Linked DNA regions of Variovorax paradoxus. The protein of the gene in region 2 interacts with the protein of the main gene of each other region in a pairwise test. Links are inferred from orthologs where the notes say so. Each region holds a gene or a part of one and is shown on either strand. Other genes may lie near its edges. The genes, in order: NWF24_RS30320 and ftsA.

Region 1 (14,466 bases), 760 kb from region 2 along the record:
ACCGTGGGCCAGAAGGTGTCGGAGAAGCTGGGCCAGCCGGTGCTGATCGACAACCGCGGCGGCGCGGGCGGCAACATCGGCATGGACGCCGTGGCCAAGGCCGCGCCCGACGGCTACACCATCGGCTTCGGCGCCATCTCGACCAATGCGCTGAACCCGCACATCTACAAATCGATGGCCTTCGACCCACGCAAGGATTTCACGGCCATCAGCCTGCTGGGCACCTCGACCATCGTGCTCGAAGTGCCGGCGGCCTCCGCCATCAAGACCGTGCCCGACCTCGTTGCCGCCGCGAAGAAGAACCCCGGCCTGCCCTACGCCACCGCGGGCGCCGGCACCTCGATGAACCTGGCCGGCGTGATGTTCGCGCAGATGACCGGCACCGAGCTCGTGCACGTCGCCTACAAGGGCAGCGGCCCGGCCATCACCGACATGCTGGGCAACAACATCGGCGTGATGTTCGACAACCTGCCGGCGTCGCTGCCGCACATACAGGCCGGCAAGCTGCGCGCGCTGGCGGTGGCAGGCCCCGCGCGCTCGCCTTCGCTGCCCGACGTGCCGACGATGGCCGAAGCCGGGCTCAAGGGCTACGCGCTGGAACCGTGGTTCGGCGTGTACGGCCCGGCGAAGCTGCCGGTGCCGATCGTCAAGGCGCTGAACGAGGCCTTTGTCGAAGCGCTCGCCATGCCCGACGTGAAAGCCAAGCTGGCGCAGGCCGGCTTCTCGCCGCGCAGCTCGACCCCACAAGAGCTGACCACGCTGACCGAAACCGAATACAAGCGCCTGGGCGATGTGGCCCAAAAGGCCGGCATGACCGCCGACTGAACCGATTCACAGAAAGACATCCATGACCGCACTGAACGCCACCCATGACCCGAAGCTGCGCAGCTGGGTCGCCTCGGCCCATGAAGCCGGCACCGACTTCCCGATCCAGAACCTGCCCCTCGGTCGCTTCCGCACGGCCGGCAGCAGCGAGGGTTTCCGCATCGGCGTCGCCATCGGCGACCAGGTGCTGGACCTGCGCGCAACGGGCCTCGTCGACACCGACGACATGAACGTGCTGATGAACGCCAGCATCAAGGACCGCCAGGCCCTGCGCGCCGCGATCTCCGCGGGCCTTGCCGAAGGCAGCGACAAGCAGGCCGCGTGGTCGAAGGCGCTGCTGGCGCAGGGCAAGGCCGAGATGACGGTGCCCTGCCGCATCGGCGACTACACCGACTTCTACACGGGCATCCATCACGCGACCACCGTCGGCAAGCTGTTCCGCCCCGACCAGCCGCTGCTGCCCAACTACAAGTGGGTGCCCATCGGGTATCACGGCCGCGCCTCGTCCATCGTCGTGAGCGGCCAGAGCTTCAAGCGCCCGCAGGGCCAGACCAAGGCGCCGGATGCGGCCGAGCCGAGCTTCGGCCCCTCGAAGCGGCTCGACTACGAGCTGGAGCTGGGCTTCCTGGTGGGCCGCGGCAACGCGCAGGGCGAACCCATTGCCATCGGCGAGGCCGAAGACCACCTGTTCGGCGTGACGCTGCTCAACGACTGGTCGGCGCGCGACGTGCAAGCCTGGGAGTACCAGCCGCTCGGCCCCTTCCTCTCGAAGAATTTCGCAAGCTCGCTGTCGCCGTGGATCGTGACGATGGAGGCGCTGGCGCCGTTCCGCGCGAAGTTCGAACGGCCCGCGGAAGACCCGCAGCCGCTGCCGTACCTCGATTCGGCATCGAACCGCGAGAGCGGCGCACTCGACATCACGCTCGAAGTGCTGCTGCAGACCGCGAAGATGCGCGCCGAGGGCGTTGCCCCGGCGCTGCTCACGCGCGGCAACACCACCGAGGCCGCCTACTGGACGGCCGCACAGCTCATCGCGCACCACACGGTGAACGGCTGCAACCTGCAGCCGGGCGACCTGCTGGGCTCGGGCACGCTGTCGGGCCCGAAGCCCGACGAGGCCGGCTCGATGATGGAGCTGACGCTGGGCGGCAAGCAGCCGATCACGCTGCCGAATGGCGAGAAGCGCACGTTCCTGGAAGACGGGGACACGCTGATCATTCGCGGTTACTGCGAGCGCGCGGGCGCGGTGCGCATCGGCCTCGGCGAGGTCAGCGGAACGGTGGTCTGAGGCTTGCGTTGCCCTCCCCGTCTTGTCCCCTCTCCCTCTGGGAGAGGGCTAGGGTGAGGGCAGCGGCGTCAGAAAGCGCGCGATGGAGGTGAGGCCGCTCGCCCTCACCCCAACCCTCTCCCAGAGGGAGAGGGAGTAATACGGGTCAGGGCGCGGTAGCAGGCGTTGCCACGGGCGCCGGCCACGCCACTTCACTCGCCACGCGCGGCTTGCCGATTGGCGCGGTCGCCTTGCCGGTCTTGATGGCCGCCAGGTCGGCCTCGCTCGGGTACTGGTTCGCGAGCCAGTAGTCGAACACCCGGCGCGCGATGGGGGCCGCGGCGCCCGCGCCCCAGCCGGCGTTTTCCACGATCACGGCCACGGCGATCTTCGGGTCGTTCACCGGCGCGAAGGCCATGAAAAGAGCGTGGTCGCGCTGGTGTTCTTCCAGGGCGCGCGCGTTGTACTTGGTGTTCTGCGCCTGCGTTACCGCCTGCGCCGTGCCCGTCTTGCCGGCTGCCTGGTAGGCCGCGCCCGCGAACACGCCGCGCGCCGTGCCGGCGGTGACCACGCTGGTCAGGCCGTCGCGGACCACCGCAACGTTGGCCGCCGAGAAGCCGAGGTTTTCCGCCGGCGGCTGCTGCAGCGGCACCACCTGCCCGCTCACGGTGTTGCGCGTGGCCAGCACGAGGTGCGGCTTGTGCTTCAAGCCGCCGTCGGCCACGACGGCCGTGGCCTGCGCCAGCTGCAGCATCGTGAAGGCGTTGTAGCCCTGCCCGATGCCCAGCGAGATGGTCTCGCCCGCGTACCACTTCTTTTGCTCGGGGCGCTTGTAGGTGTTGCGTTTCCACTCGGTGCTGGGCAGCACGCCGCGCACCTCGCCGCCCAGGTCGATGCCGGTGATCTGGCCGAAGCCCAGCGGCTTCATGAAGTCGTGGATCAGGTCCACGCCCATCTCGTTGGCCAGCGAGTAGTAGTAGATGTTGCTCGACAGCTGGATCGATCGGCGCATGTCGACGCCGCCCAGGTTGCCTTCGGGGCTGCCGAAGCGGTGGCCGCCGAAGTTGAAGTAGCCGGGGTCGTTCACCACCACGTTGGGCCCGCGCTTGCCGGTTTGCAATGCCGCCATTGCCATGAAGGGCTTGTAGGTGGAACCGGGCGGATAGGTGCCGCGCAGGGCGCGGTTCAGGAGCGGCTTGTCGAGGGACTCGGTGAGCGCCGCCCAGCTTTCGTTGTCGATGCCTTCGACGAACAGGTTGGGGTCGAAGGTGGGCTTGCTCACGAAGGCCAGCACCTCGCCGGTCTTGGGGTCGATGGCCACCAGCGCGCCGCGGCGGTCGCCGTACATGTCTTCCACCAGCTTCTGCAGCTTGATGTCGAGCGACAGCATCACGGTGTTGCCCGGTGTGGCCGGATGGCTGGCCAGGCGGCGCACGGCGCGGCCGCCCGCCGAGGTTTCCATCTGCTCGACACCGGTCTGGCCGTGCAGCGTCTTCTCGTAGCTCTGCTCGATGCCGAGCTTGCCGATGTAATCGGTGCCCTTGTAGTTGGCCTGGTCTTCCTCGTCCCAGTCTTCCATCGCGGTCTTCTCGCGCTGGTTGATGCGGCCGATGTAGCCAAGCACGTGCGAGGCCAGCTCGCCCTGCGGGTAGTTGCGGAACAGGCGCGCCTTGATCTCCACGCCCGGGAAGCGATAGCGCTGGGCCGCGAAGCGCGCCACCTCTTCGTCGCTCAGGCGGGTGCGGATCGGAATGGAGTCGAAGCTGCGCGAGTCTTCGCGCAGGCGCTTGAAGCGGCGGCGGTCGCGCGGCGAGACTTCGAGCACCTGGGTCAGGCTGTCGATGGTTTCCTCGACGTCGTTCACCTTGGAGGGCGTGATCTCCAGCGTGTAGGCCGAATAGTTCGAGGCCAGCACGATGCCGTTGCGGTCGAGGATCAGGCCCCGGTTGGGCACCACCGGTACCACGGCCGTGCGGTTGCTCTCTGCCTGCTCGGCCAGGTCTTCGTGGCGCGTGACCTGCAGGTACACCAGCCGCGCACACAGCAGGCTGAACGCGAACAGCACCGCCAGGCCAATGACGATCACGCGGCGCTTGAAGCGCGCGAGGTCGGCGGCGACGTTGCGGATTTCGGTCATGGCGGTGGGAGCTTAGGCGCGTGCAGTTGCTTTTGGCAAATGCGGCGGGCAGGGCTTAGAGGGGGCGGTTCTCGTCCGGTTCCGGGGTGCGGCGCTGCGGGGCCAGTAACAGTGCGGTGACCAAGGGCCACAGCGCGGCCTCGATGGCAGGCGAGATCAGCACAGACCACCCCGGGAACACACCGCCGCCGATCATCCGCGTGACGACCTCGATCAGCTGCGACAGCGCAAAGAGCGGCAGCACCTGCAGCGCCTGCGAGAGCACCGGATACCAGAGCAGGCGCCGGTGGATGGTGATCGCGAAGAAGCCCAGCGTGGTGTAGGACAGCGCATGCTGGCCCAGCATCGACGACTGGTGCACGTCCATGCACAGGCCGAACACGAAGGCCGCGCCGATGCCCACGCGCGCGGGCTGGTGCACGCCCCAGAACACGATCACCAACGCCAGCAGGTCGGGCATCCAGACCGCGCGGCCGATGGGGATCATGTTGATGAGCAGCGCCACCACGAGGCTGCTCCACATGAAGAGCGGGCTGACGGGCAGCAGGAGCTGCTGCTGGCCTGGACGCTTGATCATGGGCGCGCTCCCGCTGGCTTCTTTTCGTTCTTGCCCGCGCCGGGCTTGCCTTCAGGCCGCTTGCGCTGGGTGGCGGCGGGCGCGGCAGGCGGCGGCGCGGCCGGCGTGCCGGTGGGCTCGAGCACCAGCACGTAGCGCGCGGCCGTCACATGGGCCAGCGGCACGCAGTAGATGCGGGCGAAAGCCGAGTCGGCGCGCCGCTCGATGCGCTCGATCTTCGCCACCGGCAGGCCGGCGGGATAGATGCCGTCGACGCCGCTGGTGGAGAGCAGGTCGCCCTCCTGCAGGTCGGCATTGGCGGCCATGAAGCGCAGCTCCAGCCCGCCGCCGTGGGCCGAGGCGTCGCCGAAGGCCACGCTGCGCACGCCGGTGCGGGTGTTCTGCACGGGAATGGAAAGATCGCGGTCGATCACCAGCGTGACCTCGCTCGTGAAGGGCAGCACCTGCGTGACCTGGCCGAGCACGCCGCGCGCGTCGATCACCGGCGAGCCGGGCGCCACGCCCTGGGTCAGGCCCTGGTCGATGACGATCTTGCGGGTGTAGGGGTCGGCCGCGTCGTAGAGCACCTCGGCCGCGCGGCCCGGCGTGGCCGTGGTCTGGCGCAGTTCGAGCAGCTCGCGCAGACGGGCGTTGTCCTGCAGCAGCGTGTCGGCCTGGGCGGCGCGTTCGGCCTGCATCATCAGCGCCTTGCGGGCGTCTTCCTCGTTGCGCTGCGCGGTCTGCAGGTCTTCGAGGTAGCGCCCGCCTCCCAGCACGGCCTGCACCGGCTTCAGCGCCACCCATTGCACCGGGTAGAGCACCGCGCCGATGGTCGCGCGGATCGGCTGCACGATGTGAAAGCGCGCATCGGCCACCATGAGGAACAGGGCGAGCGCGCCGAAGAAGATCAGCTTGCTGAGCGCCGACTGCCCCTGGTTGAACAGGGGTGGCGCTGTGCGATCGAGCGTGCCCAGAGGCATGAATTCAGACCCGGCGGTGGTGCGGAATCAAATAACAAAAAGCCGGCCTGCGCAAGCAGAGGCCGGCCGATGATGGCTTTCGCCTTTTACTCGCTCGTGAAGATGCTGCCCAGGCGATCCATGCGCTCCAGGGCGATACCGCAGCCGCGCACCACACAGGTCAGCGGGTCTTCGGCCACCAGCACCGGCAGGCCGGTTTCCTCGGCCAGCAGGCGGTCGAGGTCGCGCAGCAAGGCGCCGCCACCGGTCAGCATCATGCCGCGCTCGGCGATGTCGGCGCCCAGCTCGGGCGGAGTCTGTTCCAGCGCGTTCTTCACGGCCGAGACGATGTTGTTGAGCGGATCGGTCAGGGCTTCCAGCACTTCGTTGCTGCTGATGGTGAAGCTGCGCGGCACGCCTTCGGAAAGGTTGCGGCCCTTGACTTCCATTTCCTTGACTTCGGAGCCCGGGAAGGCCGAGCCGATGTTCTTCTTGATGACTTCGGCCGTCGGCTCGCCGATCAGCATGCCGTAGTTGCGGCGGATGTAATTGATGATGGCTTCGTCGAAGCGGTCGCCGCCGACGCGCACCGAGCCCTTGTAGACCATGCCGCCCAGGCTGATGACGCCCACTTCGGTGGTGCCGCCGCCGATGTCCACCACCATCGAGCCCGAGGCTTCACTGACGGGGAGGCCCGCGCCGATGGCCGCGGCCATGGGTTCTTCGATGAGGTAGACGGAGGTGGCGCCAGCTGCTTCGGCCGCGTCCTTGATGGCGCGGCGCTCGACCTGGGTGGAGCCGCAGGGCACGCAGATGATGATGCGCGGGCTCGGCGTGAGCAGCGTGCGCGGGTGCACCATCTTGATGAACTGCTTGATCATCTGCTCGGTGATCACGAAGTCGGCAATGACGCCGTCCTTCATCGGGCGGATCGCCTCGATGTTGCCAGGCACCTTGCCCAGCATGGCCTTGGCCTCGCGGCCGACAGCCTGGATCACCTTCTTGCCGTGGGGGCCACCTTCGTGGCGAATGGCGACAACCGAGGGCTCGTCCAGCACGATGCCCTTGTTACGGGCAAATATCAGGGTGTTGGCGGTGCCGAGGTCGATCGCAAGGTCGGTGGAAAAGTACCGACGGAAAGCTCCAAACATGTGCGGAATTCCTCTGAGTACGGCCTGCGCATCGGCAGGTCGTCACTCTATTTTTTGGGTCGTTTGACGGGGTGAATTGATCGTTTTTGGCGCAAAAGCCGGCGCGTTCGCGGGGGTTGCGGCAAAGGCGGGATAATACCCGAATCCCCTCTGATTCCTGTATTAGCACCCGCTTCGGCGTGCGATTACCTTCGCTTTTTTGGGCCGTTCCGACCTATGTCACTCTCCGCTTCCGATATTGCGCGCATTGCCTCGCTGGCGAGGCTGCAGCTTGCCTCCGATGAAAGCGAGCGCATGCTCAGCCAGATCAACGGCTTTTTCGATTTAGTCGAACGTATGCGTTCCGTGGACACCACGGGCGTCGAGCCGCTGGCCCATCCGGTGGCCGCGCTCGAAGACATCACGCTGCGCCTGCGCGACGACGTGGTGAGCGAACCCAATAACCGCGAAGCCAACCAGAAGAGCGCCCCGGCCGTCGAAGCCGGTCTGTTTCTCGTGCCGAAGGTGATCGAATAATGAGCAGCGGTGAATTGCACCAGATGAGCGTGGTCGCGCTGGCCAAGGCATTGGCCGAGCGCAAGGTCTCGGCCGTCGAGGCCTCGCAGGTTTTTCTCGGCCGCATGAAGGCGCACGAGTCGCTCGGCACCTTCGTAACCGTCAATGAAGAAGTCACGCTGGCCCAGGCCCGCGCCGCTGACGCACTGATTGCCACCGGCAACGCACCGGCGCTGGCCGGCGTGCCGATCGCGCACAAGGACATCTTCGCCACCGCCGATTTCGCCACCACCGCCGGCTCGAAGATGCTCGCGGGCTACCGCTCGCCTTTCGACGCCACCGTGGTCAAGCGCCTGGCCGAGGCCGGCGCGGTCACGCTCGGCAAGCTCAGCTGCGACGAGTTCGCCATGGGCTCCGCCAACGAGAACATCGCCGTGCCCGCCGTGGGCCACGACAAGGCCGTGCCCGTGCAGAACCCCTGGAACCGCGAACGCATTCCGGGCGGCTCTTCGGGCGCCAGCGCGGCTGCAGTCGCGGCACGTCTGGCCCCCGCGGCCACCGGCACCGACACCGGCGGCTCGATCCGCCAGCCCGCGTCGTTCTGCGGTGTGACCGGCATCAAGCCCACCTACGGCCGCGCCTCGCGCTATGGCATGGTGGCCTTTGCGTCGAGCCTCGACCAGGCCGGCCCGATGGCCCGCTCGGCCGAAGACTGCGCGCTGCTGCTGTCGGCTTTCTGCGGCCCCGATCTCGACCGCGATTCGACCTCGCTCGACAAGCCCGCCGAGAACTTCGGCCGCTCGCTGAACGACTCGCTCGAAGGCCTGCGCATCGGCGTGCCGAAGGAGTTCTTCGGCGAAGGCGTGGCGCCCGGCGTGCGCGCGGCCATCGACGCGGCGCTCGCGCAGTACGAGAAGCTCGGCGCCAAGCGCGTCGAGGTCACGCTGCCGCGCACCGAACTGTCGATTCCCGTGTACTACATCATTGCCGCGGCCGAGGCCTCGAGCAACCTGAGCCGCTTCGACGGCGTGAAATTCGGCCACCGCGCGAAACAGTACAAGGACCTGTCCGACATGTACGAACGCACGCGCGCCGAAGGCTTCGGCGACGAAGTCAAGCGCCGCATCATGATCGGCACCTACGTGCTTTCGCACGGCTACTACGACGCCTACTACCTGCAGGCGCAAAAAGTGCGCCGCATGATCGCCGACGACTTCCAGCAGGCCTTCAGGCAGTGCGACGTGATCGCCGGCCCCGCCGCGCCCACCACCGCGTGGAAGCTCGGCGAACATGGCGACGACCCCGTGGCCGACTACCTCGCCGACATCTTCACGCTGCCCGCCTCGCTGGCCGGCCTGCCCGGCATGAGCGTGCCCGCAGGCTTCGACGGCGGCATGCCCGTGGGCCTGCAGCTGATCGGCAACTACTTCGGCGAAGCGAAGCTGCTCAACGCGGCGCACCGCTTCCAGCAGGCCACCGACTGGCACGCGCGCACACCGGAGGGCTTTTGAGATGAGCGAGACCGTGAACACATTCGAAGCACAACAGCAGGGCCGCCCGACCGGTCCGCTGGTGCGCGGCTATGAAGTCATCATCGGCTTCGAGACGCACGCCCAGCTGTCGACCGCGAGCAAGATCTTCAGCCGCGCCTCCACCGCCTTCGGCGCCGAGCCCAACACGCAGGCCTGCGCGGTCGACCTGGCGCTGCCCGGCACGCTGCCCGTGATGAACAAGGGCGCCGTCGAACGCGCCATCAAGCTCGGCCTGGCGCTGGGCTCGCACATCGCGCCGCGCAGCGTGTTCGCACGCAAGAACTACTTCTACCCCGACCTGCCCAAGGGCTACCAGATCAGCCAGTTCGAGATCCCGGTCGTGCAGGGCGGCTCGGTGTCGTTCTTCCTCGGCGAAGAACAGAAGACCGTGCGCCTCGTGCGTGCCCACCTCGAGGAAGACGCGGGCAAGTCGCTGCACGAAGACTTCATCGGCCAGAGCGGCATCGACCTGAACCGCGCCGGCACGCCGCTGCTTGAAATAGTGACCGAGCCCGACATGCGCTCCACCGCCGAGGCCGTGGCCTATGCGAAGGAGCTGCACAAGATCGTCACGTGGATCGGCATCTGCGACGGCAACATGCAGGAAGGCAGTTTCCGCTGCGACGCCAACGTGTCGGTGCGCAAGCCCGGCGACAAGCTCGGCACGCGCCGCGAGATCAAGAACCTGAACAGCTTCAAGCACATGCAGCAGGCGATCGACTACGAGATCCGCTGGCAGATCGAAGAGATCGAGGACGGCCGCAAGATCGAGCAGGCCACCGTGCTGTTCAACGAAGGCACCGGCGAGACGCGCGCGATGCGCGCCAAGGAAGACTCGGCCGACTACCGTTACTTCCCTGACCCCGACCTGCCCCCGCTGGTCATCGCCGCCGACTGGATCGAGCGCGTGAAGGCCACCATGCCCGAACTGCCGCGCGCGATGGCCGATCGCTACGTGCGCGACCACGGCCTGTCGGAATACGACGCGGCGCAGCTCACGCAGAGCGCCGCGCTCGCCGCCTACTTCGACGAGGCCGTGAACGCAGGCGCCACGCCCAAGCTTGCGAGCAACTGGATCACAGGCGAAATGGCGCGCCGCCTGAACGCCGCCGAGATCGGAATCGAAGCCGCCCCCGTGAAGGCGCAGCAACTGGCTCAACTGGTGAAGCGCATCGCCGACGGTACGCTGCCGAACAACGCCGCGCGCCAGGTGTTCGAAGCCCTGTGGACCGGCGAAGGCAGCGATGTCGATGCGATCATCGAGGCCAAAGACCTGAAGCCGATGAACGACACCGGCGCGCTCGACAAGATCCTCGACGAAGTGATCGCGAAGAACGCCAAGAACGTCGAGGAATACCGCGGCGGCAAGGAGAAGGCGCTCAACGCCCTCGTGGGTCAGGTCATGAAGGCCAGCGGCGGCAAGGCCAACCCGGCGCAGGTCACCGAGCTGCTGAAAGCCAAGCTGGGCTGACGGCAGGAAACCGGGGCCTTGGTGCAAGGCCCCGGCAGGTTCATCAGCGGGGGTTGCCGCCGTTCTGCGGCGACCAGAGCGTCTTCAGACGCGTGCGCTCTTCGTCGAAGCGCGCATTCACCCGCTTCTTCTCTTCTTCCTGCTCCGCAATGAAGCGGTTCTGCACCACCACGCTCTGCGTGTTGTCTTCGAGCTTGCGGCGCACCGCGCCCGGCGCCTTGCTGGTGTCCTGCTTGTAGAACTCCATCTCCTCGTCGATCTTCTTGCGGTCTTCGCTCAGCTCGGCGATGCGCTTGCGCGCCGCCTGAGTCACCGCGTCGATTTGCGCGAGCGCCTCGCTGCGTTCGCGGTCGTGCGTGGCGAGGTTCGGGTAGCGCACCAGCAGCGCGCGTTCGCGGCGCCGCTCGTCGGTCAGGCGCGCGGTCTGGATGGCGGCTTCGCGGGCACGGTCTTCGCGCTCCTGCAGCTCGCGCGCGGTGTAGGTCGGCTCGACCTTGCGGCGCACCGAGCCGCTCGGGTTCAGCTCGCGCTGCTCGCGGTCGGTGCACTCGGCAATCGGCCGGTCGGCCGTCAGCGTGCGGCCGCGGGCGTCGGTGCAGGTGTAGATACCGGGGGAGGCTCCTTCCACTTTCTGCGGTTGCGCTTGCAAGGCGCCGCAGAACGAAGAAACCGCCAGGAAGAAAGAAGCCGACGCCAGCAGGCGGATCGGCTTGCCGTGATCGTCGCGTGCGTCGTGCATGGGCGCCCTTGCCTCAGCTGGTGGCGCCGTAGCGCGTGCGGTAGGCCAGCACGCGTTCGCGGTGCGCGCCCAGGTCGGCGGCAGCGTTGCCCGAGAGGTAGCTCAGCAGGTCGTCCAGCGTGGCGATGGCAATCACCGACAGGCCGAGCTGGTTGCGCACGTACTGCACGGCGCTGTGATCCACGTCGACACCGTTCTCGGTGGCCTTTTCCTGCCGGTCGAGCGCAATGGCCACCGCATGCGGTGTGGCGCCGGCCGCCTGGATTGCCGCGATCGACTCGCGCACCGCGGTGCCGGCCGACATCACGTCGTCGACGATCAGCACGCGGCCCTTGAGCGGCGCGCCCACCAGGTTGCCGCCTTCGCCGTGTGCCTTGGCTTCCTTGCGGTTGTAGGCAAAGGGGTAGTTGCGCCCGCGCCGGGCCAGCTCCGCGGCCACCGTGGCGCCCAGCGGAATGCCCTTGTAGGCGGGGCCGAAGATCATGTCGAATTCAAGCCCGCTTTCGATCAGCCGGTCTGCATAGAATCCGGCGAGCCGGGCGATCTTGCCGCCGTCGTCGAAGAGCCCCGAGTTGAAGAAATAGGGGCTCATCCGACCGGCCTTGGTCTTGAATTCGCCAAAGCGCAGCACGCCGGCATCCAACGCAAACTGGACGAAGTCCTGTGCGACCGCGCTGCTTTTCTCACCATCTACAGCCATCGGGAATTCCTTGTGTTCAAACTGACCAGTCTCAATCTCAATGGCCTGCGTTCGGCCGCTACCAAAGGCGTGGCCGACTGGGTGGCCGAACTTGCGCCGGATTGTATTTGCATGCAGGAGATCCGCGTCCAGGCCAGCGACATCGAAGGCCGGTTCGAGGAAATGGCCGGCCTCAAGGGCCACTTCCACTTCGCCGAGAAAAAAGGCTACGCCGGCACCGCCATCTACACCAAGCACGCTCCGAGCCAGGTCGTGGTGGGCTGGGGCGACGCCGAGTTCGACGCCGAGGGCCGCTACCTCGAACTGCGCTTCGACACGCCCAAGCGCAAGTTCTCCGTCATCAGCTGCTACTTCCCGAGCGGCAGCTCGGGCGAGGAGCGGCAGGAGGCCAAGTTCCGCTTTCTCAAAGGCTTCTTTCCGCACCTGCTGGCACTGAAGAAAGAGCGCGAGTTCGTGCTGTGCGGCGACATCAACATCGCCCATAAAGAGATCGACCTGAAGAACTGGCGCGGCAACCAGAAGAACAGCGGCTTCCTGCCCGAAGAACGCGCCTGGATGACGAAGCTGCTCGACGTCGGCGCCGAGGGCGCAGGCCTGGTCGACGTGTACCGCATGCTCAAACCCGACACCACCGGCGATGCCTACACCTGGTGGAGCAACCGCGGCCAGGCCTATGCGAACAACGTGGGGTGGCGGCTCGACTACCACCTGGCCACGCCGAAGACCGCCGCGCTGGCGCGTACCGAGCAGATCTACAAGACCATCAAGTTCAGCGACCACGCGCCGATCACGGTGGACTACGACTTCAAGCTGTAAGGCGCGGCCTAGCCGCAGCAGCCACCCATCCGCCCGCGCCGGTAGAACGGCCCGAGGTCCTCGGCCAGCGCCTTGACGGTCTCGCGCCACGACAAGGCGCCGGCAGCATCCGCCACCAGTGCGCCGCGCATGCGCGCCAGCAGTTCGGTGCGCAGCGCGGGCTCGTCGACGCCCTGCACGCGGCCCGCATCGACCACCGCGCGCCCGCCTACCAGCACCTTGGCAATGTGGCGGCCGTTGCCCCGCGCCAGCAGCAGGTCGAGCGGATCCGTCTCGGCGAAGACCGCGTCGTCGTCGAGCGCATCCCAGTCCAGCAGCACCAGGTCGGCCGCGGCGCCGGGCACGATGCTGCCGCCGCCGGCCAGCCCGCCGCGCACGCTGCGCGGACCGTTGCGCGCGGCAAAGGCCCAGAGCTGGTCGCGCGTCATCGTGGTGTCGTAGCCCCAGCCGCGGTGCAGCGAGTACGCCAGCCGCATCTCGCGCAGCGCGTCGTCGTCTTCATCGAAGGCCATGCCGTCCAGGCCCATGGCCACGCGGCAGCCATGTCGCAGCATCTCGGGCACCGGCGCAATGCCCGACTTGAGCCCCAGGTTGGAGCTGGTGTTGACCGCGATCGTCGCGCCGCGCTCGGCAATCAGCGCCAGTTCCTCGGGCCGCGCCCAGGCGCAGTGCGCGAGCGTGAGGCGCGGGCCCAGCAGGCCGATGTCGTCGAGAAAACGGACGATGCCGCCGGGGTGGTTGGCATCGGCCCAGTCGCGCTGGTAGCGCGTTTCGAGCAGGTGCATGTGAACAGGCCGGCCCGTGTCGGCCGATGCCTGCGCAATTGCCTCGAGCAGCGGCGTGCTGCACCACTGCACCGCCGTCGGGCCGTACTGGACGGTCGCGTGGCCGCCATGGCCGTCCTCTTCCACCATGCGCGCGACCTCGTCGACCAGCGCAAGCTGCTGCGCGGGCGCCACCGGCTTCACCGCCAGCCGTTCGGCCACTGCATGGCGGATGCCGGGGCGCAGTGCCGCCAGCACGCTCGCGTCATCGCAGTAGGCAATGCCGTGGCGGTCGCGCATGGCGATGGCGAAGCCGATGCGCACGCCGACGTCACGCGCCGCGCGCGCCACCGCCCTAGCCTCGTCGACATAGGCCATGCCGCCCTGCACGCGCGTGTAGTGGACCATCAGGTTCGCCACGCCATGCCGCACCGAACGCGCGAACGAGGTCGCGGCGCAAAGGTACGGGTCCATGCCCGGCACCACGCCCAGGAACGGCAGCCAGCCTTCGAGCGGCTGGCCGAAGGCGCCCAGCGTGGCGCTGCGGAAGGTGCGCGCATGATCGTGCGCGTTGGTCAGCGCCGGCAGCGCGAGCAGGCGCGGCGTGCCCGTGCCGGCGACGGCCTCTTCCGCCAGCGGCGCGATCGACCGGATGCAGCCGCCCTCCAGCTCGATGCGCACATCCGACTGCGCAGGCTGCGCGCCGGGATCGGCCAGCAGCCATGCGCAGTCGAGCGGGCCTTCGTGCATGCGAGCGGACATGGCGTTTCCTTCGTCGTCGGTCAATCGTTCAGGGCGCAGCGATCTTGCGCTCCGCAAGCGGTGGCAGGAAGCGCCGGTCGAAGACCTCGCCTGCGGTCGGTGCATTCGCCAGTTCGAACGCTTCCTTCACCTGCCCGATGGCACGCGTCATGCGCTCGTCGTTCACGTCACCGATGCCGCCGGTGCCAACCTCGGGCGTCAGCATCACGGTGCGAAGCGTGTAGAGCAGGCGCCGCTTCTCCAGCGCCTGGTTGAGCAGCGGCTCGCGCTTCATCAACGCGGCAATGGCCGC
Region 2 (14,549 bases):
CGCACGGCGCGGTCGCGCGCGACGGGCTCGGCATGCTGGTCGAGCAGGCTGCCGAGTCCTTCGAGATCTGGCGCGGCGTGCGGCCGCCTTCCGCGCAAGTGCTGGCTGAAGTTCGAGCCGAGCTGAAATGAAGGCAGTGCTGCGCCTGATCGCCTGCCTCGTGGTGGCGGGCGTGGCACTCGAGCTGTTCTTCGTGGTGCGTATCGCGGCGATGGCGGTGATCGATCCGCAGAGCACTGCGTTCCAGCGCTCCGAGGCTTTCCAGATCACTATCCACCAGGGCAGCGGCGCCGGCTGGCGGCAGGAGTGGGTGCCCTACGCGCAGATCAACGACACGCTCAAGCGCGCCGTCATCGCGAGCGAGGACGCCGGCTTCGTCGACCACAACGGCGTGGAGTGGGAAGCCATCGAGCGCGCGCGCCAGCGCAATGCCAGGGCCGAAGAACTCGCCGCCAAGCGCGCAGCACGCGCGGTGGCGCGGGGAAGGCCGGTACAGCCGGTTCGCCTGCGTGGCGGCTCCACCATCACGCAGCAACTCGCGAAGAACCTGCTGCTGTCAGGCGAGCGCACCTTGCTGCGCAAGGGCCAGGAGCTGGTGCTCGCCACGCTGCTCGAAGTGCTGCTCGACAAGCGGCGCATTCTCGAGATCTATCTCAACAACGTTGAGTGGGGCGAAGGCGTGTTCGGTGCCGAGGCGGCGTCGCAGTACTACTTCCGCAAGCCGGCCTCGCGCCTGAGCACCAACGAGGCCGCGCGCCTGGCAGTGATGCTGCCGAGCCCCAAGTTCTTTGAGCGCCGGATCGGCTCGCCCTACCTGAGTGGGCGGGCGTCGACGGTCATGGCGCGGATGCCTGCGGCCGAGCTGCCCTGACGACCGCACCGCGCAGGCCCTCGATGGCCAGCACGGCAGCAAAGCCGATCACGTAGGCCAGCACGTCCCACCAGTCGGCGGTGCTGCCGAGCACGATACGCAAGGCGCGGTTCGGAATGTGCAAGTGCCACGCCGCCGCAAGGTACTGCCCGAGTTCGACCGCGAGACCCACGCCCAGCGCAGCCAACGCCAGGGGCAACACCCGCGCGCCAATCACCGTCCTGAAGACGAAGTAGACCCACACCACGGCCAGCACGTCGCCGAAGAAGCTGCGCAGCCAGCCCCAGCGTGCGCCGACGGTGGCCAGCAGCACGAGAACAAGAAACAGGGCCACCGCCCACACGAGTGAAAGAGGATCAAAACGCCATCGCATGGCCCGTATCATCGCGCCCATATGCTGGCAAAGCTCACGGGTTGGTTGTTGTTGGGAATCGTCCGGTTGCTCACTGGCGCGCAGGCGCGCTGGTATGGCTGTCCGCCGAAAGCCGAGCAGCGCATCTATTTCGCCAACCACCAGAGCCACGCCGACCTCGTGATGATCTGGGCGGCATTGCCTGAAGAGCTGCGCAGCATCACGCGGCCTATCGCGGCGCGCGACTACTGGGCCAACACACCGGTCAAGCGCTGGATCACGACGGAGGTGTTCAACGCGGTGTACGTGGAGCGGCAGGCGACGGCGCCTGCTGCGGCGGCGGCACCTCCTGTACCCCCACCCGTGGTGGCCGAAGCCCCGCCAACACAACGGCCACTGCCGCCGATGCCTGCCGAGCGCATCGAGCCCTCGATGGAACCGCTGCTGCCCTTGACGCCGCCGGCACCGCCCGCAGAGACCGTGCCCGAAGCGCAGGGCCGGCTCGACCTTCCCGAGCCGCCCGCTCCGCCGCCTCCTCCAGAGCCGCCACCGCCCGCGGCGCCCGAAGAAATCCCGGTCGCTGCACCAGCCCCAGCCGTCGACCCACTCGCACCGCTCGTTGAAGCCCTGCGCAGCGGCGACTCCATCATCATCTTTCCCGAAGGCACACGCGGCCACACGGGCGAGCCGCAGAAGTTCAAGTCGGGCCTCTACACGCTCGCCACCATGTTCCCCGAGGTGGTGCTGGTGCCGGCATGGATCGACAACGTGCAGCGCGTGATGCCCAAGGGCGAGATCGTGCCGGTGCCCATCCTCTGCTCCGTTACCTTCGGCGCGCCGATCCGCGTCGAAGAAGACGAAGAACGCCGGCCCTTCCTCGACCGGGCGCGCGCCGCCGTGATCGCATTGCGCGACGTCTGACGACATGAACCAGTTCCTGCGCAACCTCACTCCGACCCACCAGGTCGCGGCGCTTTTCCTCATCATCTTCGGCGTGCTCGTGATCGTGAGCACCACGGCCTTCTTCCTGAGCTTCAGGGAAAAGCGCAACCCCGTGCACGACGCCACCTGGCAGGCCGAGCTCGCGCACTTCCGCGCGCTGCTGGGCACCACCTGGTTCATGGTCATCATTTTCTGGATCGGCTGGGCGCTGGGCGAAACCGTGGCCACCGTGCTGTTCGCGCTGATCTCCTTCTTCGCGCTGCGCGAGTTCATCACGCTCTCGCCCACACGGCGCGGCGACCACCGCAGCCTGATCCTCGCTTTCTTCGTGGTGCTGCCGATCCAGTTCTGGCTGGTGGCCACGGCGCGCTTCGACCTGTTCACCGTGTTCATCCCGGTGTACGTGTTCCTCGCGATACCGGTGGCGAGCGCGCTGGCCAACGACCCGAGCCACTTCCTGGAACGCAACGCAAAGCTGCAGTGGGGCATCATGGTCTGCGTCTACGGCATGAGCCACGTGCCGGCGCTGCTGCTGCTGAGCTTTCCGGGCTACGAGGGCAAGAGCGCGTTCCTCGTGTTCTTCCTGGTGTTCGTTGTGCAGACCTCGGTGTTGGTGCAGCACCTGATCTCGCGCCGCACCCAGCGCGCGCCCTTCGCGCCCAACGTGAGCCGCAGCTTCAACTGGACCAGCTGGGGCATCGGCATCGTGGTGGCGAGCCTGGTGGGCGCGCTGTTCTCGTTCATCACGCCGTTCAAGTTCGGGCAAGCGCTTGCGGTGTCGGTCATTGCCTGCATCGCGGGGTCGATGGGGCACCTGGTGATGAAGGCGCTCAAGCGCGACCGGGGCATTCCGAACTGGGGCCAGAAGGGCGTGGGCGTCACGGGTGCCAACGGCCTTCTCGACCGGGTCGATGCGCTCTGCTTCGCGGCCCCGATCTTCTTCCACTCCATCCGCTGGTACTTCAACGCCTGAGCCTCATCAGGCTCTGCGGCGCACCACGCGGTCGAAGGCCTGCTTCGCTGCGCGCCCGAAGGCCTTGGCCTTCAGCGCCTGCAGCTCGCGCGTCAACCGCGTGCGCTGCTCGGCCGACAACGCCGTGCCGAAACGGCCCAGCGCGGCTTCGAGCGCCGCGCGCTGCGCCTCCACGCGCCCCTGCCGGCCCTCGGCCTCGGCCAGCCATTCGCAGGCATTGGCGACACGCTCGCGCAGCGCGGCATCACCCGTATCGCCGAAGCGCGCAATGAGCGCGCGATACGCCTTGGCCTGCCCCACGGGATCGCCGAGCTTGTCGAGCGCCTTGGCCTTGTTGATCATCGACTTGGCGGCCCACAGCTGCAGCGCGCCTTCCCTCGCGCCGGTGGTACGCGCGATGGCCTCGTCGTAGCAGGCCACGGCCGCCTTGAGCTGGCCGGTCTGGCGCAGCGTGGCGCCCTTGCGAAACAGCGCGCCGACCACGCGCCCGCGCAGGTCCGGCAGCTCGGAGTTGCCCCAGCGCGCGACGATCTCGTCGTGCACCCGCATCTCGTCGTCGTGCAGGCCGAGACGGTCGAGCGCGGTGCTCTTGTACTGCAGGCACAGCGCGACCGTCTCCTGCATCTCCGTCGACGGGTCGGCGCCGTAGCGCGCGTCCATCGCGTCGGCCGCGGCGATCACTTCGGCAAAGCGATCCAGCGCGACCAGGCAGAAGGCCTTGTGGACGAGCGCCCGCGCGCACTGGCGGCGCAGCTCCGGGTGGGGCGATGCGGAATACGCGGCCAGCACTTCGTCGAACAGCGCGATGGCCTCGCGCGACTCGCCCGCATCGCCGTGCTTGCGGCCCTGTTTGACCTTGTCGCGCACCTCGTCGCGCAGCTCGGGCGGCAACTCTGCATCGGCCTTGCGCAACCGCTTCAGGCAGGCCAGGCGGCCGGCGGTGGCCTTGGCCAGGGTGTCCTGCAGCTCGGGCGTGGGCGTGTCCTTCAGCTGCTTCGCGAGTTGCTCGTACACCGCGAGCGCATCCTCGGGCCGGCCGAGCCGTTCGAGCAGCACGAAGCCCTTGTTGAGCAGCGCGCCCGCCACGGTGCGCTGCACGCCGGCATCGGTGTCCGCACCGAAGGTTACGAGCAGCCGCTCGCAGGCGGCCAGCGCGACCTCTCCGTCGTCCTGCTCGCGCAGCCCCACCGACCAGTCGTAGGCACGGCGCACGGCCATGCGGCGCACCTGCGACGACTCGTCGCGCCCGTAGCGGTCGAGCAGCCAGCCGACCAGCTCGGCGCGGTTCGCATGCTCGTCGATGCCGAAGCCGTCGAAGAACAGCGTCAGCGCCCGCACGCCCTCGATGCGCAGCTCGGGCGCCGCGTCGGCGAGGCCGGCCTCGATCTGGTCGGCCACTGCCAGGCACATCACCTGGGCCTGTGCGTGCTGCGCCAGTTCGCGCAGGTTCAGCACCGAGGCCAGGCGCGCACGCGCCACGCGCAGCACCACGCCGGGGTCGGTGCTGCCGTCGAAGCGCTCGATCACTGCTTCCAGCGTGGCAAGCGCGTCCTGCGGCAGGCCGCGGTGGTGTTCGATCTCGGCCTTGAGCAGCCGGGCCTCCACGCGCCACGCGTCGAGCGCGGCATCGGGCTGGCTGTCGAGCAGATCGCTCATGGCGTCGCAGGCTTCGCAGCGCGCCTCGGGTTCGTCGATCCACCAAGTGCGCTGATACAGCGCATGGGCGATGTGCTCGCGGATCGCGGGCTCGCTGCGCTGGCCGTGCGCGGCAATCAGCCGGTCGAGGGTGGCGAGCGCGTCGGCGGGGCGATGCATCTGGCGCAGCATGTGCGCCAGCAGGCGCAGCGCCTGGCAGCAGGGCACGACCACACCGACATCGGGTCTGGCTGCGTACTCGTCGAGCAGACGGGTACAGGCGGCCAGTGCCTCGTTGCGGCGGCCCAGGTCGTTGAGCAGTTCGATGCGGCGGAAGCTCGCGGCCGCACGTTCGGCAGGGTGCTGCTGCAGGCGTTCGATCAAGGCTTGCGCCTCGTCCAGTTGCCGCTGCGCGGAGGACTCGACTACATTCACATTCGCTTCCTTGTGTGGCGCGCCCCGCGGAAAGCGGGGCAGACTGTACGAATCGGCACGGATTCTGCCCGCGATAGCGCTGCTTTCGAGCGATAGTTCGGCCCCTTCTCTCTCCTCTTTGCACTGGCGTAAGCCTTTTCGCTTCCTTTCATGCGCATTCTTGGCATCGACCCCGGCTTGCAGACCACCGGCTTCGGCGTGGTCGACGCGGACGGCCATGCGCTGCGCTACGTGGCCAGCGGCACCATCAGCACCCGGCACCTGGGCACAGGCAACCTCCCGGCACGCCTGAAGGTGCTGTTCGACGGCATCGCGGAGATCACCGCGCGCTACCAGCCCGATGCGTCGGCGGTCGAAATCATCTTCGTCAACGTCAACCCGCAGTCGACGCTGCTGCTGGGACAGGCGCGCGGCGCCTGCGTGACCGCGCTGGTGAGCAACAACCTCTCGGTGGCCGAGTACACCGCGCTGCAGATGAAGAAGGCCGTGGCCGGCCACGGCCAGGCCGCCAAGGCGCAGGTGCAGGAGATGGTGCGGCGGCTGCTCGAACTGCCGGGCCTGCCGGGCGCCGACGCGGCGGACGCGCTGGGCATTGCCATCACGCACGCGCAGGTGGGGCGGTCGATGGCTCGGCTCGCGGAGGCGGCCGAGCTGTCGAAGACGCATGCCGGCACCTACCGGCAAGGGCGCTCGCGCTGACTCAGCGCACGATGTAGCGCAGCTCGCCGAGGCGCTTGCGGCGCTCTCGCACTTCAACGGCGACGGTGGCCGCATCCCCTGCCAGAGCCCGAGCAATCCAATCGGCCAGCTGCGGCATGTCGTCAGGCGTGAAGCCCAGGCGCACGATCTCCGGCACGCCAAGCCGCAGGCCGTTGATGTCGCCATCCACGGGTGCGGTCGGCAAGCCGATGCCGCAAGCCAGCAGGCTGCCTTGCGCGAGCTTCTTCGCCGCATGCTGCCCGCCGCCCCAGCGCGCCGCCTCGACCGCAAGCTGGTGCGACTGGGTGAAGCCGCGCGCCTTCGCGAACACGGGCAGGCCTTGCGCATCGAGCGCACGCGCCAGAGCCTGCGCGGTCTCGCGCATCGCAGCCGCATAGGCAACGCCATGCACCTTCCAGTCGAGCAGCCCGCGGGCCAGCGCGGCGGTGCGGCCCGCATCCGAGTTGGCAGTGAGGCCGGGGTAGGCGATGGCATCGATGCGCTCCATCAGTGCCGCGTCGTTCGACACGATCAGGCCACCCGCCGGGCCGCCCAGGCTCTTGTAGGTGCTCATGGTGATCGCATGCGCGCCCTGCTCGAGCGGCTGCGGCCACGCCTTGCCGGCCACCATGCCCGAAAGGTGCGCGGCATCGAACAACAGCTTCGCGCCCACGCTGTCGGCGATCTCGCGGATCGCGGGCACCGGATGCGGGAACAGGTTCAGGCTGCCGCCGATGGTGATGAGCTTCGGCTTCACCTCGCGCGCCAGCTTTGCCAGCGCAACCACATCGACCGTGTAGCCGTCGGCGTCCACCGGCGCGGAAACCGGCTTCAGGCCATACAGCCCAGCTGCGCCCGCCGCATGGTGCGTGACGTGGCCACCGATGCTGGGCGGCGGCACGATGATCGTGTCGCCGGGCTGGCAGGTCGCCATGAACACGTAGAGATTCGACAGCGCGCCCGAGCTCACGCGCACTTCGGCGAACTTCGCGCCGAACACTTCGGCTGCGAGCTCGGCGGCGACGACCTCGATGCGCTCGATGGCTTCCAGCCCCATCTCGTACTTGTCGCCCGGGTAGCCGAGCGAGGGGCGCGAGCCGAGCCCGCGCGACAGCAGCGCTTCGGCGGCCGGGTTCATCACGTTGGTGGCGGGGTTGAGGTTCAGTCCCTCGACATCGTGGATGCGATGGTTGTCGGCCACCAGCCGTTCGATCTCGGCGGCGACTCCCGCCGCGTCGCGCGCAGCGGCGTCGGCGGCGATGGAGAGCACATGGTCTTCGCTGGCGGCGGGAACCCAGGGGCGGCGTTGCAGGGCGGCTGGCATGCGGTGGATCTCGCTGGAAGTGGTGAATGGCCGCATCGTCGCCTGCCGCCGCCGGCCGGGCAAACCGGATAATCTGGGCCTGAGCCCTAGAAAAACTTGGCCTGAAGGATTGCTCCGATGCCACTCGCACCGCCCCGCCCCCGCCTGCCGCCGCACACGGCCGTGCGCGCCTTCGAGGCCGCTGCCCGCCACGGCAGCTTCGCGCGGGCAGCCGAAGAACTCTTCGTCACACCGGCTGCCGTCGCGCAGCAGATCAAGACGTTGGAGACCTGGGCCGGCGGCGCGCTGTTCGAGCGGCACAGCCAGGGCATTCGCCTCAGCGCACACGGGCGGCGCGCGCTGCCGGCGCTCAGCGCGGCCGTCGACCAACTCGGCCTGGCGGTGCAGGCGCTGCGCCACGAGACGCAGACCGCCGCACGCCTCAGCACGCTGCAGGTGGCTGCCTTGCCAGCCGTGGCGCAGCTGTGGCTGTCGCCGCGGCTCTCGAAACTGAAGGCCGCACTGCCCGGCGTGCAGGTGTCGGTCACTGCGCTGGAGCAGCCACCGAACTTCCGCCGCGAGCCTTTCGATCTCGGGTTGTTCTATGCGCGGGCCGGCGAGCACATCGAGACCGCTGTCGGCGCGCAGGCGATTCCGCTCGTACGCGACCGGCTGCTGCCCGTTTGCAGCCCACGCCTGCAGCAGGCGCTGCCCAGCGGGTGTCCTCGCCCGCTCGATGACCTGGCGGATCTGCTCACGCGCTGCGGTGGTCTGCACGACACCGTGTGGCGCGACGATTGGCCGCGTTGGCTGCAGGCTGTTCGCCCCGGTGTCACGACGGCCGAAGCCGAAGCAATGGCCGCCGGGCCGGACTTCTCGCTCTACAGCCTCGCACTGCAGGCCGCGCTCGATGGCGAAGGCGTGCTGATGGGCCGTGAGCGGCTGGTCGCGCCATTGCTTGCGCAAGGCAAGCTGCATGCGCCCTGGGGACGGCCGAAGGCGGTGGGAGACACGGTCATGCTGCTGGTGCCTGCGCACCGCAAGGGGCCGCTGCTTGCGCAGCAGGTGCAGGCCTTTCAGGCACTCGCCGCAGCCTGAGCAGGCCTATCGCCGGAAGTCCAATCGCCCGTTGGGCCAGCGGCCGTCGATCCGGCGGTTGTCGACGATCAGGCCCACCCAGGGCTGCGTGATGGCCGGATTGCTCAGGTTGATGTAGCGGCCCACGAGCGTGTCGGGATCGACATAGCGGACATCGAGCAGGGCCTGCCGCGCGCCGCCATCCCAATCGAACAGCAGGTAGAACCGGCTGCCGGCCACCCGCACGGTGGCCTTGCCCTGCTTCCACGCAGCTTCGGAATCACCGGGGATCGTCGGATTGGCGCCCCCATTCCAGCGGCTGGACCATGCGCCGACGATCGAGGACGGCGCGTCGTTCACCGGTGTGCCCCACGCAGGCGCGTTCGGGTCATCGGGCCTGCCGTGCAGTTCGATGCACTCGGCAAACGCTTCGATATCTACGCCATCCGGGTCGGGCGCATCTTCAACGCCGAATGGATTTCGGCTGGAGGAGGTGTTGGTGTTCATGGCGCCATCGTGCGCCGGAGCGTGCTGCCACGCATGCCGTTTCCGGACATGCGAACGAGGACGTAAAGGCTACGCCACGCGCTCGGCGATCAGCACCGCGAAGAAGCCGAACGCCGCCAGCAGCGTCCACTTCAACACGATCCATCCGATGCGCCGGTACTTGGCCTGCCCCGTGCCCGCATAGAACGCAAAGCACACGCCCGCCACCAGCAGAAGCAGCAGGATGGCCCAGCGAAAAAGAAGCATGTGGGACTAAAAGCGGACGTGGCCTACCAGGCGCGGGCGACTTCGCCGAAACCGCGCGGTGCGCGCTTCTCGTCCTCGAAGGTCACGACTTCGTAGGCGTCGCTGTGCGAAAGCAGTTCGCGCAGCAGCTTGTTGTTGAGCGCATGGCCCGAACGGAATGCGGTGTAGGCCGCCAGCAGCGGCTTGCCGATGATGTACAGGTCGCCCATGGCATCGAGGATCTTGTGCTTCACGAACTCGTCGTCGTAGCGCAGACCGCCCGCATTGAGCACCTTGGTGTCGTCCATGACGACCGCGTTGTCGAGCCCACCACCGAGCGCGAGGCCCTTGGTGCGCATGTACTCGACGTCCTTGGTGAAGCCGAAGGTGCGTGCGCGTGCGATGTCTCGGCTGTACGAGTCGGTGCCCAAGTCGAACTCCACGCGCTGGCCGGTGGAATTGACCACGCGGTGGTCAAAGTCGATCTCGAAGCTCAGCTTGTAGCCGTGGTACGGCTCCAGGCTCGCCCACTTCTCGTTGGCGCCCTCGCCTTCGCGCACTTCGACCTTGCGAGTCACGCGGATGAAGCGGCGCGGCGCCTTCTGCAGCGCGATGCCCGCGCTTTGCAACAGGAACACGAAGGACGAGGCCGACCCGTCGAGGATCGGCACTTCGTCGGCCGTGATGTCGATGTAGAGGTTGTCGATGCCCAGGCCCGCGCAGGCCGACATCAGGTGTTCGACGGTCTGCACCTTGGCGCCGCCGGTGGAAACGGTGGATGCAAGGCGCGTGTCGGTGACCGCCTCGGCAGTCATGCGGATCTCGGCTGGCTCGGGCAGGTCGACGCGGCGGAACACGATGCCCGTGTCGGCCGGGGCCGGTCGCAGGGTCAGCTCCACGCGTTGGCCGCTATGGAGCCCCACGCCCACGGCGCGGCTGATCGACTTGAGGGTTCGTTGTTGCAGCACGGCCGGGATTTTAGGCGCCCGACGGGCATGGCGCCCTATGCCCCTCGCTATGGCACCGATAGACATGGGTTCTATGCAATCCCGCCAAATTGGCGCGAAATGGACGCAAAGGGCACGAGGTGAGCGCAGCGCCTAGAGTCAGCAGACGTCCCTTTCAGGTCGTCCCTGTGCCCCTTGCGAACCCTCGTGCCCTCTGCGTCTGGCCGAGTTCACCCCACGATGGCCTCCAGCGAGACCATCGAACGGGGTGTCCTCTTAATCAGCCTGGCGGCGCAGGAAGGCCGGGATCTCGAAGTCGTCCATGCCGCCCGAAGACAGCGCGTCCACCTTCGCTGCAGCCATCGTGCGGTTGGTGCGCCACACGCTGGGAACGGCCATGCCGTCGTAGTTGGGCTGGCTGTGGCCGCCACCACTGGCGTGCCCCGTACCACCGAGCGTCGGCACGTTGAACGGGATGTTGTCGGTGCCGGTGCGGATCACTTCCAGCGTAGGTGCCTGGCGGCGGGCATCGGCACGCGACAGGCCGGTGGCCACCACGGTCACGCGCATCTCGTCGCCGAGGCTGTCGTCGTATGCGGCGCCGTAGATCACGTGCGCGTCCGGCGAAGCGTAGGCGCGGATGGTGTTCATCGCGAGCTTCGATTCGTTCAGCTTCAGCGAGCCCTTCGATGCCGTCACCAGCACCAGCACACCCTTGGCGCCCGAGAGGTCGATACCTTCGAGCAGCGGGCAGGCCACGGCCTGTTCGGCGGCGATGCGCGCGCGGTCCGGGCCGGCTGCGGCAGCAGTGCCCATCATGGCCTTGCCGGGCTCGCCCATCACGGTGCGCACGTCTTCGAAGTCGACGTTCACGCCGCCGTACTCATTGATGATTTCCGAGATGCCGCCCACGGCGTTCTTCAGCACGTCGTTGGCTTGCGCGAAGGCTTCGTCCTGCGTGACGTCTTCGCCCAGCACGTCGAGCAGCTTCTCGTTGAGCACAACGATCAGCGAATCGACGTTCGCTTCGAGCTCGGCCAGGCCGGCGTCGGCGTTGGTCATGCGACGGCCGCCTTCCCAGTCGAAGGGCTTGGTCACCACACCCACGGTGAGGATGCCCATTTCCTTCGCGACGCGCGCGATGACGGGAGCAGCACCGGTGCCGGTGCCGCCGCCCATGCCGGCCGTGATGAACAGCATGTGCGCGCCGTCGATGGCCGCGCGGATGTCGTCCACCGCGAGCTCGGCCGCTTCACGGCCCTTGTCGGGCTTGCTGCCGGCACCCAGGCCGCTGGTGCCGAGCTGGATGATCTTGTGCGCGCTGCTGCGCTGCAGTGCCTGTGCGTCGGTGTTCGCGCAGACGAACTGAACGCCCTGCACACCGCGCTCCATCATGTGGGCGACCGCATTGCCGCCGCCACCGCCAACACCGATCACCTTGATCTGCGTGCCCTGATTGAACTCTTCGACTTCGATCATTTCGATGGTCATTTTTAACTCCTTGAATCTTGCAGTTGCCGTTATGTGTCTATGAATAATTCTTGTGCCGTGACGAGATCAACGATGCGTCCGTCACGATGGTGGACCTGTTCGTCGCCATCGCTCGTTGAAATGCAATGGAGGGCTGCCACGCGCGAGCCAGAGTGGAGACTTGATCATGGCTAGAAATTCCCCACGATGAAGTCTTTGAAACGTCCGAATGCAGTCTTTACCGACCCATTCTTCTGTGCAACCTTGAAGCCACGCATGCGCGCAAAACGTGCTTCTTCGAGCAGGCCCATCACCGTCGCTGCGCGAGGCTGCGCAACCATGTCTGACAGCGCGCTCGAATACTTCGGGATGCCGCGGCGCACGGGCTTCAGGAAGATGTCTTCGCCGAGCTCGACCATGCCGGGCATCACCGCGCTGCCGCCCGTGAGCACCACGCCCGACGACAACACCTCTTCGTAGCCCGACTCGCGCACCACCTGCTGCACCAGCGAGAAGATCTCTTCGATGCGCGGCTCGATCACGCCGGCCAGCGCCTGCTTGCTCAGCATGCGCGGGCCGCGATCGCCGAGGCCCGGCACTTCGACTTGCGTGTCGGGGTCGGCCAGCAGTTGCTTGGCATAGCCGTTCTCGACCTTGATGTCTTCCGCGTCCTTCGTCGGCGTGCGCAGCGCCATGGCAATGTCGCTCGTGATGAGGTCGCCCGCGATCGGGATCACGGCCGTGTGGCGGATCGCGCCGTTGGTGAAGATCGCCACGTCGGTCGTGCCCGCGCCTATGTCGACCAGCACCACGCCGAGTTCGCGCTCGTCCTCGGTCAGCACCGCCTGGCTCGATGCCAGCGGGTTCAGCATCAGCTGGTCGACTTCGAGGCCGCAGCGGCGCACGCATTTGATGATGTTCTCGGCCGCGCTCTGCGCACCGGTCACGATGTGCACCTTGGCTTCGAGCCGCATGCCGCTCATGCCGATCGGCTCCTTCACGTCCTGGCCGTCGATCACGAACTCCTGCGGCTCCACCAGCAGCAGGCGCTGGTCGCTCGAGATGTTGATGGCGCGGGCCGTCTCCACCACGCGGGCCACGTCGGCGGGCGTCACTTCCTTGTCCTTCACCGCCACCATGCCGCTCGAATTGATGCCGCGGATGTGGCTGCCGGTGATGCCGGTGTAGACGCGGCTGATCTTGCAGTCGGCCATCAGCTCGGCCTCTTTCAGGGCCTGCTGGATGCTCTGCACGGTGGCGTCGATGTTCACCACCACGCCGCGCTTCAGGCCGTTGCTCGGCGCGATGCCGAGGCCGGCCAGCTTGAGCTCGCCTCCGGGCAGCACTTCGGCCACGACCACCATCACCTTGGCGGTGCCGATGTCGAGTCCTACGACCAGGTCTTTGTATTCTTTAGGCATTGAGATATGTCCTCGATTTCTCGATGAGCGCTACTTGATTTTTCTTGGGGCCTCTGGCGAGACCGTGGTGACGCCGCGCAGCCGCAATGCATACGCGTCGTTGTGTCGCAGGTCGGCGCCCTCGACGTCGGCCATCGTGCGGCGGTACTGGCCCGCGACCTGGGTCACGGTCTTCAGGAACCGCTGCAGGCGGGCCGTCACCTCCTCGCTCTGGCCGCGGCCGAGCTCTATCTCGGCACCGCTGTCGAGCACCACCTTCCAGCTGCCCCGGCTCGACAGCGTGAGCTCGTCGATGCTCATGTCGTAAGGCTGGAACTGCGGCTGCAGCACGCGGTACATCCCCAGCACCTGGCCGGCCTGTTCGATCGGGCCATCCAGGCGCGGCAGGTTGTCGTCCACCTCCGCCACGTTGGCCTCGAACACGTCGCCGAAGCCGTTGATGAGCTTCGAGCCCGCGTCGTCGCCCCAGTTGGCAACCGGCACCTGCTCGGTCAGCGTCACGCGCAGCTTGTTCGGGAACTCGCGCCGCACCACCGCGCTGCGCACCCACGGCACCGACTCGAAGGCAGCGCGTGCGCGCCCCAGGTCGATGGTGAAGAAGTTGCCCGTGAGCTGCGGCGCCACGTTGGCGCGCAGCGTGACCGCGTTGTTGTGCGTGACCTCGCCGTCCACCTTGATGCCGCCGATGGGGAAGAAAGGCTGCCGCAGCACCCACCACGCACCCGCCGCCAGCAGCATGAGCGCCACCATCGCGAAGGCAATGTTCGCGACGATGTTCATGAGCTTGACGTCGAAGGGAGCGGGGATGCTGTCGGCCATGGCTATAGCGAGCCTCCCGTTGCGTCGAGCGCGGCCGAGGCCAGCACCCGCAGGCACAGGTCTTCGTACGCGATACCCGCGGCGCGGGCCGACATCGGCACCAGCGAATGGCTGGTCATGCCGGGCGAGGTGTTCATCTCCAGCAGGAAGGGCTTGCGGTCGCTGGCGCGAATCATCACGTCGGCACGGCCCCAGCCGCGGCAGCCGAGCGTGCGGTAGGCAGCCAGCGTGATGCGCTGAATCTCGTGCTCTTCCGCTTCGGGCAGGCCGCTCGGGCACTGGTACTTCACGTCGTCGGTGAAGTACTTGTTCTGGTAGTCGTAGGCGCCTTCGGGTGCGGAAATGCGCACCACCGGCAGCGCGCGCGCGTCGAGCCCGTGGCCGAGCACTGCGCAGGTCACTTCCTCGCCTTCGATGAATTCTTCGCAGAGCACGTCGGCGTCGTACTTGGCCGACAGCGTGATCGCGTCCTGCATCTGCGAGTAGCCCTCGACCTTGGTCACGCCGATGGAGGAGCCCTCGCGCGGCGGCTTCACGATCAGCGGCAGGCCGAGCACGTCGGGCACGGCCATGATCTGTTCGCGGCTTTGCTGGTCGAAGGCCAGGCGCACGTACTTGGGCGTCGGCAGGCCGTCGGCCTGCCAGATGCGCTTGGTCATGACCTTGTCCATGGCCACGCTGGAAGCCATCACGCCCGAGCCGGTGTACGGAATGCCGAGCAGTTCGAGCGCGCCCTGCACGGTGCCGTCCTCGCCATGGCGGCCATGCAGCGCGACGAAGCAGCGCGCGAAGCCTTCGCGCTCCAGGTCGGCCAGATCGCGCTGCGAAGGGTCGAAGGCATGCGCATCGACACCGCGTGAGCGCAGGGCTTCG

Evidence for each region.
Region 1: the proteins of ftsA (region 2) and NWF24_RS30320 interact in binary tests that used the Escherichia coli proteins (3 or more experiments, as listed by UniProt). The link is inferred for Variovorax paradoxus from one-to-one orthologs.

What each region holds. Positions count from the first base shown.
Region 1 is NZ_CP102931.1:6,479,543-6,494,008, forward strand. Bases 4,874-7,735 are described here. They hold NWF24_RS30320 (rod shape-determining protein), read right to left. Parts: upstream 6,896-7,735; coding sequence 5,852-6,895; downstream 4,874-5,851. Other genes in these bases: mreC (rod shape-determining protein MreC), read right to left, coding at 4,874-5,765; gatC (Asp-tRNA(Asn)/Glu-tRNA(Gln) amidotransferase subunit GatC), read left to right, coding at 7,112-7,411; gatA (Asp-tRNA(Asn)/Glu-tRNA(Gln) amidotransferase subunit GatA), read left to right, coding at 7,411-7,735. Outside these bases: NWF24_RS30295 (Bug family tripartite tricarboxylate transporter substrate binding protein), read left to right, coding at 1-825; fahA (fumarylacetoacetase), read left to right, coding at 848-2,113; mrdA (penicillin-binding protein 2), read right to left, coding at 2,259-4,229; rod shape-determining protein MreD, read right to left, coding at 4,285-4,806; more of mreC, read right to left, coding at 4,803-4,873; more of gatA, read left to right, coding at 7,736-8,901; Asp-tRNA(Asn)/Glu-tRNA(Gln) amidotransferase subunit GatB, read left to right, coding at 8,903-10,393; NWF24_RS30340 (DUF4124 domain-containing protein), read right to left, coding at 10,437-11,132; pyrE (orotate phosphoribosyltransferase), read right to left, coding at 11,146-11,832; NWF24_RS30350 (exodeoxyribonuclease III), read left to right, coding at 11,845-12,648; NWF24_RS30355 (amidohydrolase family protein), read right to left, coding at 12,657-14,174; NWF24_RS30360 (ABC transporter substrate-binding protein), read right to left, coding at 14,203-14,466. UniProt on the Escherichia coli protein: Forms membrane-associated dynamic filaments that are essential for cell shape determination. Acts by regulating cell wall synthesis and cell elongation, and thus cell shape.
Region 2 is NZ_CP102931.1:5,716,072-5,730,620, forward strand. What follows is about bases 10,743-13,687. They hold ftsA (cell division protein FtsA), read right to left. Parts: upstream 12,858-13,687; coding sequence 11,628-12,857; downstream 10,743-11,627. Other genes in these bases: ftsZ (cell division protein FtsZ), read right to left, coding at 10,743-11,457; NWF24_RS27015 (cell division protein FtsQ/DivIB), read right to left, coding at 12,888-13,676; NWF24_RS27020 (D-alanine--D-alanine ligase), read right to left, coding at 13,679-13,687. In the rest of the region: aroE (shikimate dehydrogenase), read left to right, coding at 1-131; mtgA (monofunctional biosynthetic peptidoglycan transglycosylase), read left to right, coding at 128-871; NWF24_RS26955 (ribosomal maturation YjgA family protein), read right to left, coding at 837-1,256; NWF24_RS26960 (lysophospholipid acyltransferase family protein), read left to right, coding at 1,266-2,144; NWF24_RS26965 (phosphatidate cytidylyltransferase), read left to right, coding at 2,149-3,138; NWF24_RS26970 (tetratricopeptide repeat protein), read right to left, coding at 3,145-5,208; crossover junction endodeoxyribonuclease RuvC, read left to right, coding at 5,359-5,907; NWF24_RS26980 (serine hydroxymethyltransferase), read right to left, coding at 5,909-7,231; NWF24_RS26985 (LysR family transcriptional regulator), read left to right, coding at 7,349-8,308; NWF24_RS26990 (hypothetical protein), read right to left, coding at 8,315-8,794; NWF24_RS26995 (hypothetical protein), read right to left, coding at 8,864-9,040; lpxC (UDP-3-O-acyl-N-acetylglucosamine deacetylase), read right to left, coding at 9,064-9,987; more of ftsZ, read right to left, coding at 10,243-10,742; more of NWF24_RS27020, read right to left, coding at 13,688-14,549. UniProt on the Escherichia coli protein: Essential cell division protein that assists in the assembly of the Z ring. May serve as the principal membrane anchor for the Z ring.